3 regions of the Paenibacillus sp. 2KB_22 genome follow, and region 1 is predicted to be linked to each of the others. Evidence: predicted binding sites of a transcription regulator. Region 1 holds the regulator's gene; each other region holds the start of a gene.
What was found. Region 1 encodes Rex, which represses fermentation and respiration genes when NADH is low (regulators of the CRP and FNR family bind a similar motif). Its sites were predicted from a motif close to TTGTGAAATATTTCACAA; they were not measured.

Region 1 (5,077 bases):
TTAATTTTAATTTTAACTATTTAAATCAAAACTGTTCACAGGCAACACAAAGAACCGGTTCAGTCGGATATCCGTCTGCCGGTTCTTTCATTTCTATGATTCTCTAGCTAAGTTACTCTATTGGTTCTAGCTGTTCGGGAGTGTGTAGACCAAGTCCACCTGTTCTCCATTGCTAAAACGATAAAACCGATAGTGGTTATGCGTACCGTCTTTATAATACACTTGCCACACATATATTCCATTCACAACTCCGGGCATGATTCGTTTAATCTCACCGGCAGGAACTTCGGAACTAAAGCGATTGCGTATCTGTGCTTCGGACATGCCATTCTGCAGCAGTTCACTGTGTACAGCGTTAGCACCTGTAGCAGGTTGATTGTTTGCATCGAATTTAACCCAGACCATTACATCCTGGTTATCCTTGTTTTTGCCGATCAGGGTCCAGTAGATGTTGTCAGAGCCTTCTTTATCTCCCCAGATGTATTTACGCAGTTCATCATAAGATGTAATACCCAGTTTCTGTTGTGCTACCTGTATGGCGAGCGCTTCTTCCTTACGCTGGTCCTGTGTGACATACACGTAATAACGCTGAAGTCCAATCAGAATCAGAACCAGTGCAAGCAGCGAAACCCATATCCACTTCTTTTTTTTCTTCAAAAGCCGAACTTCCTTTCCCTATGATGCTCTTCAATGCAATTAACGAGCAAGCAGACCATCAAATGCCAATTGAGACTCACGCAAAATGCGCTCTTCATCCAGCGTCAGACATTCGCCATGTTTGACCACTTGTTTCCCATCCACCCATACGTGCTCCACATCTTTGGCAGAGGCCGAATAGATCGTATGTGAGATCAGGTCTGTATGTGGGTAGAAGTGTGCCTGTTCAATGTCCAGGGCGATGAAATCAGCCTTCATGCCTACCTGAAGCGCTCCGGTATTGTTCAGGAAGATGGATTTAGCACCATATGAAGTTCCGAGTAGTAACGCTTCGCCCGCTGGCACTGCCGTCGGATCACCAGACACACCTTTGTGGATCAATGCAGCCAGTCTCATTTCCTCAAACATATCCAGATTGTTGTTGCTTGCCGGTCCGTCTGTTCCGAGTGACACGGTAACTCCTGCTTTCAGCAACGCAGGTACCCGCGCAACACCGGAAGCGAGTTTCAGGTTACTTCCCGGGTTATGGGATACAGCCACATCATGGCGGGCCAAAATTTCAATCTCTTCATCATTCAGATGGACCGCATGTGCAACCAGGGATGGACGGGAGAAAAAGCCCAGTTTCTCCAGATGTGCCACAGGACGCAGTCCGTAGTCTGTAACGTTCTGCTCCACTTCACGCAGCGTTTCCGACATATGTGTATGCAGAGGAAGGTTAAGGTCATTTGCGACCTGTACAAGCTTCTCTATGTAGTCAGGAGGGCATGTATATGGTGCGTGTGGCGAGATTACGGTTGTGATGCGACCATCTGCTTGTCCATTCCACTCACGTGCAAACGCTGCCGACTCCTCCAGCTTCCGCAATTGCTCTTCTTCCGAACACAGCCCGATTACACCACGTGCCAGTGCTGCTCTAACGCCGGATTGTTCCACAACTTTGGCAACTTGATCCATGTGATCATACATGTCCAGGAAAGCTGTAGTTCCGCCTTTCAACATTTCAAGCACGGATAGCGAGGTTCCCCAATATACGTCTTGTGAAGTCATTTTCGCTTCCATCGGCCACATTTTTTCTTGCAACCATACTTGCAACGCAAGATCGTCTCCGTGCCCTCTGAGCAACGACATCGCTGCATGACCATGCGTATTGATCAGACCCGGCAGGAAGAACAATCCTTTTCCATCCACTTTGGTACAATTTTCGTCTCCATCCGGCAATGTCTCACCAATATGCACAATCTTGTCATTCTCGACAACCATGTATCCATGAACCACATTCCATGTTGTACCTTCATTAACAGCAAATTTGCCGTTGTGAATTACCCATCTATTTGTTGTCATCTTCCTCGTCGTCCTTTCCAGTCTCCAAGTAATAGGCCAAACTAAGCAGATCCGTTGTAAAGTCAGCATGGTGAATGCGGATATGTGGCGGTGTTTTTAGAATGGTTGGTGCAAAATTAAGAATCGCTTCGATTCCGGATTCAATAAGCTGATCGGCTACATTTTGAGCTTCCGTATCCGGAACTGTAATAATCCCGATGCGGATGTTATCCGTCTTAACCGATTCCGTCAATTCATTCATTGGTTTTACCGTCAAACTGTTGATTTGACTACCAATCTTCGGTCCATATGCATCGAATACAGCAACAATCTTCATGTTGTCTTTCAGATATGCGTTGTAGTTGGACAAGGCCTGTCCGAGGTTACCCGCGCCTACCAGAGCTACATTAATTTGCTGATCAATTTTGAGAATGTGACGAATTTTCTCGATCAAATAGGATACATCATACCCGATCCCTTTTCGACCAAAATCACCGAAGTAAGCCAGGTCTTTTCGAATTTGGGCCGGATTCAGATCCAGCCTCTGTCCAAGCTCTTGAGAAGAAACAGTAGCCACCTCACGCTGATGCAACTCGTTCAAATAGCGCAAGTATACAGGCAGACGTCGTACCACCGCTTCCGAAATTTTATCCGATTTCATTCTTGCTCCCCCTTACCAATGCCACGATAAAATAATAGATGAAAAGATGAGCATTCTGTATAAACTCCAAGATAGACGTGACATTTTATACAGAATGCTCCTTGTAATTTAGGTTATAAGTTCTTACGTGCAACTGCTTTAATCGGAAACGGAAATATCTAATAAAGTTTAACGCCAAACGATAGTGTCATGCAATGATATAACGAACAAAACAACCATTATTCTTGTTCATTAACAGGTTTTTCTAACCACTCGGTAATTCGTGGAACCATCTGCTCCGTGAGCATATGCTCCATTTTGGGACCAGGTAATGAATATAAAAAGAATTTGCCATAGTACGCTTCGATCACACGTGTATCATAAACAATGACAATACCTCTGTCCTTCGCAGTACGCACCAATCGGCCAAATCCTTGCTTGAAACGAATGACCGCTTGCGGCACAGACAGTTTCATGAATGGATTTTTCTTTTGCTCCTGGAGCAACTCACTCTTGGCTTCCACCAACGGATGATTCGGCGGCTGGAAAGGCAGGCGCACAATAGCAAGACAGGTCAGTGCTTCTCCCGGGATATCTACACCCTCCCAGAAGCTGCTTGTGCCCAAGAGTACCGTAGCTTTGGCATCCTGGAACCTACGAGTCAACTTGGAGCGGCTTCCACTGTCCACACCTTGGCCCAACAACGAGATGTCGTTACCAGACAGTGCCTCCTTCAGCGGATCATAGACCTGTCGCAGCATCTTGTATGAAGTAAACAGAACCATCATGCGTCCACGCGTGGCAATTGCGGTCTCTGCGAGTGATTGCACCAGCATATTGACAAAGTGCGCATCACCCACACTGCCTTTCACACTTGGGAAATCACGGGGAATCACTAGAAGTGCCTGATCGCGATAATTGAAAGGTGATGGAAGCATCGACGTTAACAGCCGATTATTCTCGGAGGCTTCCTGTAAGCCAAGCTGCTCAATCATGAACTGGAATGACTTATCTACAGATAGCGTAGCCGAGGTAAGCACAACACTTTTCTTTTTATCAAAGAACAAATCCTTCAGTTGTGCACTTACATCTACAGGTACGGCATACAGTTGAAGAGATTTACTGCGGAACTGACCGCTGGCTTCCATCCAGTACACCGTTTTGGCATCATCCATACGCATGAAGAATCGCAGATTCTCCTTCAATGTGGTCAGATCTTTCAGCAATCCTGTAATGTCCGTAATCAGACTATCCGATTGATAATCATCCTGATCCTCTTTCACCTCAAGCAGCAATTTATCCCCTTTGCGAACCAAATCCCCCAGAGTCACATAGATCTGGTTCTCCAGATCCTGCAACTCCTGCCATTTCGCAGGTTTCTGAGATGCCTTCAGGCGCAGGGAAAATTGCCCTGTCTCTCCCGGTGAAGCATCACTTCGTTCAGGCAACAGACCGAACAAGGCATCGCTCATACGATCCCACAGTTCCTTAACCTCGACAGCTAGCGGGAACATCTGATCCACCATGGAGCCCCATTGCACCGAATTTTCATGCCCGGATAACTGCGAACGAAGCATAGGCAATTGTCCATTACGACTGTCTTTAAACAGACGGGTCAGGGTATGAACCAACGTGAAATATTTCATATGCATTCCAAGATGTTTACCAGCTACATCCTCCAGATGATGGGCCTCATCGATCACAAGACTCTCATAGGCTGGCAACAGCTGATGCGCTGCTTTGACATCCGTAAACAGTTTGGAGTGATTGGTAATTACGATATCAGACAACCCGGCCTCATGTTTGGCGCGATGATAGAAACATTTGCGGAACCATGGGCAGGATCTTCCCAGACAGGACTCGGATTCGCTCTGTACCGTCTCCCAGAAGTCGCCTCCGCGTCCGCTAAGGTTAAGCTCCTCATCATCTCCAGTTTCGGTCTGAGTAAGCCACACGATCATCTGAGCGGCTGTGAAATAATCCTCTTTGGGTGTGGCGAATTCACGTTTATTGATTTTGTGCTCGAATTTGCGCAGGCACAGGTAATGTCCACGTCCCTTGAAGACAGCAGCCTTAAACGGAAACGGAACCACTTGGGTCAGCATTGGAATGTCCCGCTCTCTCAATTGCTCCTGCAGATTGATCGTATGCGTGCTGACCATGACTTTCTGTTCTTGTTTCACACTTTCGTAAATCGCTGGCAACAGATAACCCAGAGATTTACCGGTACCCGTTCCAGCTTCGATCAAGAGATGTTTCTCTTCATCCAGAGCTTGCCTTACACTGCTGAACATCTGAGTCTGCGCTTCACGCTCTTCGTAATGATCCAGCGTATCCTTCAGGTTCTCCCGAACCTGGTCCATAAACTGTTCGAAGCTTACACCATCGAGGGGGTTACCCTCCCGCTCATCACGTGGTGCACCAATATCGGTCCAATCACTTACATTAAGAGCAAGC
Region 2 (5,077 bases), on a different contig from region 1:
GCGGCTCTACCCCGTTCGATCACCTGATTAATGGCCGCTCCGGCTTCCTTACCGTCCAATGTGGCATGATAATCAGCGCCGAGCATACGTACAGGCAGGAAATATTCGGGTGCCAGAATCAGTACCGTCAACGCAGGGCCAAGCAGCATATGCCCTTCCGTCAGACGTAATCCCAGACCAACCGCCACGGAAGCAACGGACAGCATGGTGAAGAAATCGAGTGCAAATGAAGAAAGGAAGGCCATACGCAGGGTGGACATCGTCGCCTTCCGATACCGCTGACTGACCCGCCGAATGGAGCCTTCGTGCGTTTTGCTCTGTCCCAATGTTTTTAGCGTCTCCAGCCCACGCAAGGTATCAACAAAATGGTTAGCGAGTGCTTTGTAGGATCGGAATTGTCCGTCTATCTTCCGCTGGGCTGCGAGGCCAATCAGAATCATGAACACGATCAGGATCGGTAGTGTCAGCATCAGAATAACCCCGGACATCATATCCAGCTTGAACACATACAGCAAAATGACGATGGGTGTGAATCCTATGCCTAGCATGCGAGGAATGAATAGTTCGAGATACGTCTTGTATTGAGCGGTTCCCTCACGTGCCAGCGTAACCAGATGCCCTGTGCCCTCCGTTTTGGCATAACGCGGTCCAAGTCTGAACCACTGCTCCACCATCTGTCTGCGCAGATCAGTCCCTGTCTTATCCGCATATCGTGAAGTCACAAGTTGTAACCAGAAGGATAGGGCGTAGCGGGCGGCAAAAGCAGCCAGGAACAACAGCAGTACCGGGTACTGCTCCGTTATGGATGAACCTTCAAACAATGCCGTGATGGCCTGTGCCAGCCATTTGGCTTGCATAATGATCGTCATCGCCTGTAACAGTACCAGCGCTGATGCCAGCGCGAGTACTGGCCGGATGCCCGGCAGCTTCAGCAGCCCCCGTCCCATATCAGTACTCCAGGTGGTGCTGCTCGTTCAGACGTTTGCGGAAGATATAATAACTCCAGATCTGATAGCCAAGAACAAACGGCAGCAATGTGCAAGCTACAATGGTCATGACTTTCAAGGAATACGCACCAGATGCTGCATTGTATACAGTCAGGTCATATGCCGCTCCAAAGGAACTCACCATCACTCTTGGGAACAGTCCGATAAATACCGAAGCAAAGGCAATCGCAATGACTGCACCAGTCATACCAAAAGCCCAACCTTCACGCTTCTGACGCACGAAGTAAGCCGCAAGTACAAGCGCGACTGCGCCAAGTACAACCATGATCCAAAGGGCCCAGCCCCGTACGGTGAATACATCGGTCATAAAATACGTCATTAACGCATAAACAGCGAGCAGTGCAGCCAGCGGCAGCATCAATTTTTGCGCTGTATTCAAGGCACGCTCTCTGAGTTCCCCGACTGTTCGTAGTGAGGCAAACAGCAATCCATGAACCAGACACAGCAGGGTTACACTCAAACCACCAATCACGGTGTACGGATTAACAATATCGAAGAATCCTGCACGCAACTGCATCTCCCCATCAATAGGCAGACCCTTCATGAACGTAGCAAAGACTACGCCGAACAGGAAAGGAAGGAGCGCGCTGGATACTACAATGATGATATCCCATGTTTTGCGCCAGCGCTGCTGTTTCATTTTACTGCGGAATTCGAAGGCAACCCCGCGACCAATCAAGGCGAGTAACACGACCACAAGCGGCAGGTAGAAGCCACTGAACATCGTGGCATACCAGTGCGGGAAGGCAGCAAACATCGCGCCCCCTGCTGTAATCAGCCATACTTCGTTACCATCCCAGAAGGGACCAATCGAGTTGATCAGGGTCCGGCGTTCACGATCCGTTTTGGCAATAATGCCTGTAGACATCCCTACACCAAAATCAAAACCTTCCAAAAAGAAGAAACCGACAAACAATACGGCAATCAGCAAAAACCACAACTCACTTAGTGACAACGGAATAACCTCCATCCACGCCGAACGGATCGGCCGATTCATCGTGATCTTCCGGCTTATCGACCGCAAATGGCCCAGCCTTGATCTCACGTACGAACAGGTATACCATCACGATTCCAAGAACCGTATACGCGGCGGTAAAAGCAATGGTAGAGAACAGAATCATTCCTGCGGATACGTTCGGTGAGACACCGGCTTCGGTCGTCATATAGCCAAACACCGTCCACGGCTGTCTGCCAACCTCGGTCATGATCCAACCAGATGTATTAGCGATAAATGGCAGAGAAATAGCAAATACCATCAGACGCATGAACCACTTTCCTGCAACTTCCAGCTTCTTGCGCATGGCCAGAAACGTACCATATAGGGATAACAGAATCATTAAGCCACCTGCTGCGATCATAATGCGGAAACTCCAGAATGTTGTTCGTACCGGCGGGATGTAATTCCCCGGTCCATACGTCTGCTCATACTCGGCTTGAAGCTCCTTCATACCTGTGACACTGCCGGAGAACTTGCTGTAGGACAGGTAACTGAGCAATCCAGGGATTTTGATCTCACCGGTATTCTCCTGTTTATCCGGGTCGATAAAAGCAACCACCGTCCATGGTGCCGGATCTTCTGTCGTCGTCCATGTGCCTTCACTGGCTGCCATCTTCATCGGCTGTGTCTCCACCAGATATTGTGCCTGGAAATGCCCGGAGAAAGCTACACCCAATGAAGAAACGAGTCCAATGATGATCGCAATATTAAACGATTTACGGAAGATTTCCACATCCTGCTTATTCATCAATTTGTAAGCACTGATCCCGGTGACAACAAAGGCCCCTGTCATCAATGCTCCAAAGATTGTATGTGGAAACTCAACGAGAAGCTGACCATTCGTGATCAGTGCAAAGAAATCATTCATCTCGGCTCGGCCGTTGTTAATCTCAAACCCGACCGGATGCTGCATAAATGAATTGGCTGCCAGAATCCACAGTGCGGAAAGGAATGTGCCTACAAACACCAGCCAGATACAGGCCAGATGCACTTTTTTGGACAAACGATCCCATCCGAATATCCACAACCCAATAAATGTAGACTCCATAAAAAACGCGAGTAACGCTTCAACCGCCAGTGGCGCACCAAACACGTCCCCCACGAACCGAGAGTACTCTGACCAGTTCATGCCGAACTGGAATTCTTGCAGAATACCTGTGACAACCCCAACGGCAAAGTTAATCAGGAACAGCTTGCCCCAGAACTTGGCCATCGTTTTGTAGATTTCCTTCCCCTTAACAACATACAACGTCTCCATGATCGCAACCAACAGTACAAGACCGATGGATAGCGGGACAAAAAAGAAATGGAAGATCGTTGTAAGTGCATATTGGATACGCGATAACATAATCGGATCCATACCGTTACCCCTTCTTTCTGTTCACTTCGCAGTATGCGTATTTGGCATTGAAGCTGCACCTTCGCTGTCTGTCCGCCAAATACGTTGATGAACGTATTGTGCCAGATTCCCTATTTTATACATGTGAGAATTATCACAATCTTCGTCTCCAGAGCAAAAAAAAGTGACCTCGGTCACACAAAGGATAAAATTCAGCCTATTTGAAGCAATCTCATAATACTTTTAGCTGCTTTAGTGCAGATTCAAAAAACGAGGTTTTTAGTACCGAGAACCGAGAAGGTGGAATGCAGCTGGAAATGGGGTAGCGGAGCGCAGGAAAACTCTATAAAAGCTTGCCTACTTCATCTATTCATGGAAGATACTCATGTTTGGGACGGAATGCCCATATGTTAGTCTCAGGCATATCATGCGAAGTGCCGTGAATGGCTTTACATATGAAGTGGAAGCATGAAGCACATGCATAGCGAAGGACGCTCCATATTACAGTCAAGGTGAGGTGAGCGATTCATGGAAAAACCTGCGCCGTTACCAGGTGAAGACTCCGAAGCCAGCCCGGATAAGGCCAGCGCAGCACAGCCCCCTGTACGATATGTTCTCTTCCCTCGCAAAGGAGGATGGTCATCCTTCCCCTATCCCGATATTGCTGCACTGCTGTCGATCGAGGGCGAGGTCTACTATGTCAGCAGTCTGACGCAAACAGAGGATGTACCTGCGGTTATCACCGTGATCTCCCTATCTGAAGCCGAACAGCTATTGCTGGAACCCCGCACCGTGGCAGTGGTTACTCATCCCTACTGGCTCATGGCTGCAGCTTCGCTGGAACCGGAGCTATGTATTGCCCTGCTCCCTGAGCCTGTCGGAGACGAAGCATCTTCCCCCCTGTGGGAGAGCAGTATTTCCAAACTGGTGGGCATCGCCGATCTGGTAGGTACATCCTCAGAAACACGATATATGAAGCTGTTATTCCAAGGCGTACGCGCCATCTGGCTGGGAGGCGAAGATCCTTCACCCGCGGGTTCGATGCAAAAGGATGATCTCGAAGTCCCTCTCCGGGACTACGAACTGTTCTTCCTGCATGCGCTGCGGCAGATCCTGTCAGGCACTCCGGATAGCGTCACCCTGCTTCAATGCAGTGTACGTGCCGACTTCTATCGCCAGCTTCGAGCCAAAGCAGGTGCACATGAGACCATATCCTTTTTGCTGGCAGCTTATGAGTACTTGCTTGAAGATCCTCGGGCTATCAATTCACTTCAAGAGGCATTCTCCCATGCCGTCTTGAATGGTCGCAGTGACTGTGTAGTCTCCCACTATAGATTCCTGTCTGCCATTCATGCCCGGGCCGGACAGTTGGAGGACGCCCTGCGGGTGTATGGAATTAGTGCAGCCGACGAACAGGAACGACATCATTATGAACAGCTATGTCGCTGGTTGGAGGCAGGAGAAGATCAACTTGTACGAGCGGAATTATTGCGTATGAACGATGATTACGGAACCGCGCTGCGCATCCTGGACGAACTTGGCGGAGAAACCGCGAGACATTGGAAATTCCGCATTTATCAGGAGACAGGACGCGTGGAAGAGGCACTGGCTCTGGTGCATGCAGTCGATATTCAGGATGATGCCAGTCGCCAAGATTATCAGCAATTATCCGGAAGTGCCCTGGCTCTGCGAGGAGATAGACACGGGGCAGTCAGACATTTTCTCGAAACGGCA
Region 3 (5,077 bases), 230 kb from region 1:
TGTTTGACATCTTTTTCAATCACCGACATCGTAATCCCTCCACTAATTTGGATTTCTGGACACATAACATCTTGCTTCATTCGTATCATTGTGTGCCCAGAGCCGCGATTAATGTGAATTGTTTCACATAAACCGGAACATGTTCTCTCTACTTGGGAACCGGAACCGCGGAATGAATGTTTTTCTTACATTTTCAGTATACGACTTGGGGCTTTCATCATCTGTGATTTTTGTCACAAAGTCAGTGAACTAACTCACTCCACCTGCGCTGTGTCCTATTGAACCCTCTTTAGATTCACACTTAGCCACTGCGCGGGCAGAACAACTTCCGATCGCTGTTATCCCCGGATTTTTTCAATGTTATATTTCAAAGGGGAAAATCCGGGGATAAAGGCGAACGCTCCGCTTCTTCAGTTTTTTCTGCCCTCTCCGTTATTGTGTGAACATCTGGATCAAACAACCTCATCACGGATTCCGTGTAACCTCTTTAGGACCATTGCTCCCTTAAACTCGGAGCAAACAAGGACTTTGATCATTTCCTGAAAAACAGGTGCTTCGCTCTTCTGTTTTTCTGCCCTCTCCGTTATTGTGTGAACATCTGGCTCAAACAGCCACGTCACGGATTCCATGCCACCTCTTTAGAACCCTTTGCTCCTCTATGCTCGGAGCAAACAAGGACTTAGGACCATTTCCTGAAAAACAGATACTCGCTCTTCTGTTTTTCTGCCCTCTCGTTATTGTGCGAACATCTGACTCAAACAGCCACGTCACGGATTCCATGCCATCTCTTTAGAGCCCTTTGCTCCTCTATGCTCGGAGCAAACTAAATCTTAGAATAAAACCTGAAAAACAGGTGCTTCACTCTTCTGTTTTTCTGCCCTCTCATTATGTGTGAAAGACGGCAATCGGGGCTCCCCTCTCGGGGAACCCTGATCTTCTTGCCGTAAGTCACGCTTCGTTCTAGATTTGTTATTCAAACTTTCCGTAGAAAGCGTTGCGGTATACATCAGCCAGTTCAGTTACCAACGGCAACTTCGGATTGGCGGTTGTACATTGGTCTTCGAAGGCACGGTCAGCCAGATAATCTACATGTGCTTCAAAGTCTTTGGCATCAAATCCGATTTCCTGGAACGATTCTTCAATGCCCAATGTTTTGTTCAGTTTGCGAATGGCATTGATAAGACTGGTTACGCCTTCTTCTGTTGTGCGAGCAGGCAATCCCAAGATGCGGGCAATTTCGGCATACCGCTCATCCGCTATAAAGTGCGAATATTTCGGGAACGATGCAAATTTGGTCGGTTTTTTCGCGTTGTAACGAATAACGTGCGGCATCAGGATCGCATTGGTGCGTCCGTGTGCGGTGTGGTACTGACCGCCCCATTTATGCGCCAAGCTGTGGTTAATGCCCAGGAATGCGTTGGCAAACGCCATACCGGCAATCGTGGAAGCATTATGCATTTTCTCACGTGCCAGTTTATCTCCTTGCAGTGCAGATTGCTCCAGGTATTGGAATACCAGTTGGATTGCTTTGATCGCAAGTCCATCCGTGTAATCATTTGCCATAACAGATACATAAGCTTCAATCGCATGAGTCAGTACGTCCATACCTGTATCTGCAACGGCTGTTCTAGGCAGGGAGTATACGAACTCCGGATCGACAATCGCTACGTCTGGTGTCAGCTCATAATCTGCCAATGGATATTTGGTGTTACCTTGATTTTTATCCGTAATAACCGCGAACGATGTTACTTCAGAACCTGTACCTGATGTGGTTGGGATCGCTACAAATTTCGCTTTTACGCCGAGACGTGGATATTTGTAGATCCGTTTGCGGATATCCATGAATTTTTGTTTCAGATCGTTGAAGTCCGTGTCCGGATATTCATAGAACAACCACATGGCTTTGGCAGCATCCATCGGTGATCCACCGCCGAGTGCGATAATGCAGTCTGGTTGGAAGCGGCGCATCATTTCGGTTCCGCGATCTACTGTTGTTGTGGATGGATCTGGCTCAACATCGGAGAATACTTCGATCGCTACTGGCATTTGGCGTTGACGCAGATAGTGTTCTACCTTTTCAACATATCCAAGTTTCACCATCATGGCATCCGTAATAATCGCCACACGTGTGATATCAGGCATTTTGGCAAGATACTGTGTTGCCCCTTTTTCGAAGTAGACTTTGTTCGGCACTTTGAACCATTGCATATTCACGGTACGGCGAGCCACCCTTTTCACATTGATTAAGTTCACAGCGGTTACGTTAGAAGAAGTCGAGTTACGTCCGTATGATCCGCATCCCAGTGTCAATGATGGCATATTTGTGTTGTAGATATCCCCGATGGCACCGTGTGTGGATGGTGAGTTCACAATAATCCGTCCAGTTTGTAGACGATCTGCGAATTTGCCAATCACTTCTTCATTTGTGGAATGGATAACCGAGGAGTGACCCATGCCGCCAAAAGCAACCACTTCTGCTGCACGTTCAATTCCCTCTGCTGCCGTTTTAACTTTGTAACAAGCGAGTACCGGACTTAATTTCTCAGCCGACAATGGGAATTTTGTACCTACCCCTTCAATCTCGGCCACGAGAATTTTGGTGCCTGCTGGAACTTCAATACCACACAACTTCGCAATGCTCACCGCAGATTGACCAACAATCGCCGGGTTCACCGCACATTTCTCGGCATTAATCGCACCTGCTGTCAATTTTGCTGCTTCATCTTTGTTAACAAAGTAACAGCCATTTGCAATCATTTTTTTCTTCACTTGATCAAAGATCGGTTCTTCAATGATGACCGCTTGCTCGGAAGCACAGATCATGCCGTTGTCGAAAGACTTGGACAGGATCAAATCCGTTACTGCCTGATTGATATCCGCGCTTTTCTCGATGAAACAAGGTACGTTACCTGGTCCTACGCCCAGTGCAGGTTTACCACAGCTGTACGCTGCACGTACCATGCCTGATCCGCCTGTTGCCAGAATGAGAGCCACATCATTGTGATTCATCAGTTCGTTTGTACGATCCATGGAAGGATCATCAATCCATTGAATACAATCTGCTGGTGCACCATGTTTCACAGCCGCTTCCAGCAGGATTTTGGCAGCTTCCCGGCTACAATTCTGTGCAGATGGGTGGAAACCAAAGATGATCGGGTTACGCGTCTTGATGGAGATCAGTGCTTTAAACATCGTCGTTGATGTTGGATTGGTAACTGGTGTAATCCCCATGATGATGCCGACCGGCTCAGCAATTTTCTGGAAGCTCTCATATTCGTTATCTTCAATCACACCTACGGTTTTGTCATACTTGATGCTGTGGTACACATATTCTGTTGCAAATATATTTTTGGTGATTTTATCCTCATATACTCCGCGGCCTGTTTCTTCTACGGCCATCTTGGCGAGCATCATGTGTTTATCCAGACCCGCAAGCGCCATCGCTTGCACAATCCGGTCAATCTGCTTCTGATCCATCTTCATGAATGCGGCGTGTGCTTTATTCGCTTTGTCGATTAACGTTTGAATATACTGACCTGCTGTCGGTTCTTTTGCTGGGGCGACTTCGTTCTTTACAGCCATCTCCCTCATCCTCCTAAAGGTTCGTATTGGTTTGTCTCTCTTCTTTACATTCACATCGTAACATGACCATAAACTTAATTATGTGATTTTTTTCACAAAGTATAACGAATTTAATTTAAGTTTTGTAGTGTCCTTCATCCAACCATTTTCACTTCCTATTAAAAATATAGGGCTGTAAAATTCATGCTCTCCATTAAAAGTGAATTTTATCACAATGTTTGAAATTTCGTCATTTTTGCCCCCTTTCCTTCCCCCTCAAACGGTAAGATTAGGTATATACTGAACTTAAAAATTGAACCACCGCAATTTGTACCGTCCTTCCTCCCGGCCGAGATGACCCTGATCAGGACGGCAACGGTTTGCGGCAAACCTCGGAGGCTACTGCAAGCTACAGGAGTCCATCCGACGGACACAAAGGGGAGATAGACTTATGATAGAACTAACGACTGTACTGGAAAAACGCGGCAATACCAACTGTTTCTCGGAAGCGAATTTCAACCATCTGCTGGTTACCATGAAAGATAGAACCTATCCGGAAGGTACACATCTGTACTGGGAAGGAGACGTCTCTGACAAACTTTATTATATGAAACGGGGCCGTGCCCAGATCACCAAATCCACGGATGAAGGCAAGGAATTGATCATGTACATGTATCAGTCCGGTGATATGATTGGGCAGGCTGATCCGTTTTTCGGATCGAAACACAGCTTCTCGGCGGAAGTGCTGGAGGATAGTGAGATTGGTGTACTGGAGCATAAAGACCTGGAGATGCTGATCTGCCAACACTGTGACTTTGCGATCGACTTTATGAAATGGATGGGCATCCACCATCGGTTGACACAAACCAAGTTCCGGGATCTCATGTTATATGGCAAACCGGGTGCACTCTGCTCCACCCTCATTCGTTTGTCGAATTCATATGGTGAGCCTCATGGTGAGCATGTCATTATTCACAAAAAAATTACCCACACGGACCTATCCAATATGATTGGAGCCACCCGTGAAAGTGTAAACCGCATGTTAAGCGATCTGCGCAAGAAAGATGCGATTGAATATGATAATGGCATGATTGTCATCAAAGATCTGAAGATGCTGCAAGGGATCTGTCACTGTGAACTTTGCCCGAACGAGATCTGTCGTATCTAATATTTGACTATGTTATCGGATGTTGCTTATATATTTTAATGAAAAAAAGCCCAGTTCTCTGAATAGAGATTGGGCTTCTTGGTATGCTTAGGATGCATTGGTCAATTCAAGCTTCACCGCATCACGTGGATTCAATTTCATGTCCAAACCATTTTCCATTAGTTCTTTGTCATTCACCATAATGACCCACCGCTCATTCATGCGGGGTGTGACATTCTCGACCGAAACGACAAATTTGTTATTCTCCGACATTCTTACAATCCCGCTGGACTTCAACACATCGCGAACTGTACACTCTTGAACGTAGACTCCGGCATATTGACGATTGAGGGTTGGCATAATGTTTCC

Region 2: AB4111_RS20735 (cytochrome ubiquinol oxidase subunit I) is a predicted target of Rex. The motif match lies at 3,486-3,503, and genes of this name have one in related genera.
Region 3: adhE (bifunctional acetaldehyde-CoA/alcohol dehydrogenase) is a predicted target of Rex. The motif match lies at 3,663-3,680, and genes of this name have one in related genera.

The regions. Positions count from the first base shown of each region.
Region 1 covers NZ_JBFRHG010000002.1:683,032-688,108, forward strand. Annotated here, with positions in the region: gene AB4111_RS13935 (cell wall elongation regulator TseB-like domain-containing protein) at 127-657, opposite strand; gene AB4111_RS13940 (amidohydrolase) at 697-2,001, opposite strand; gene AB4111_RS13945 (redox-sensing transcriptional repressor Rex) at 1,988-2,641, opposite strand; gene dinG (ATP-dependent DNA helicase DinG) at 2,860-5,077, opposite strand, start outside.
Region 2 covers NZ_JBFRHG010000003.1:399,284-404,360, reverse strand. Annotated here, with positions in the region: gene cydD (thiol reductant ABC exporter subunit CydD) at 1-947, opposite strand, end outside; gene cydB (cytochrome d ubiquinol oxidase subunit II) at 949-2,004, opposite strand; gene AB4111_RS20735 (cytochrome ubiquinol oxidase subunit I) at 1,949-3,364, opposite strand; gene AB4111_RS20730 (tetratricopeptide repeat protein) at 3,872-5,077, shown strand, end outside.
Region 3 covers NZ_JBFRHG010000002.1:913,661-918,737, forward strand. Annotated here, with positions in the region: gene pflB (formate C-acetyltransferase) at 1-29, opposite strand, end outside; gene adhE (bifunctional acetaldehyde-CoA/alcohol dehydrogenase) at 970-3,582, opposite strand; gene AB4111_RS15075 (Crp/Fnr family transcriptional regulator) at 4,013-4,729, shown strand; gene AB4111_RS15080 (hypothetical protein) at 4,817-5,077, opposite strand, start outside.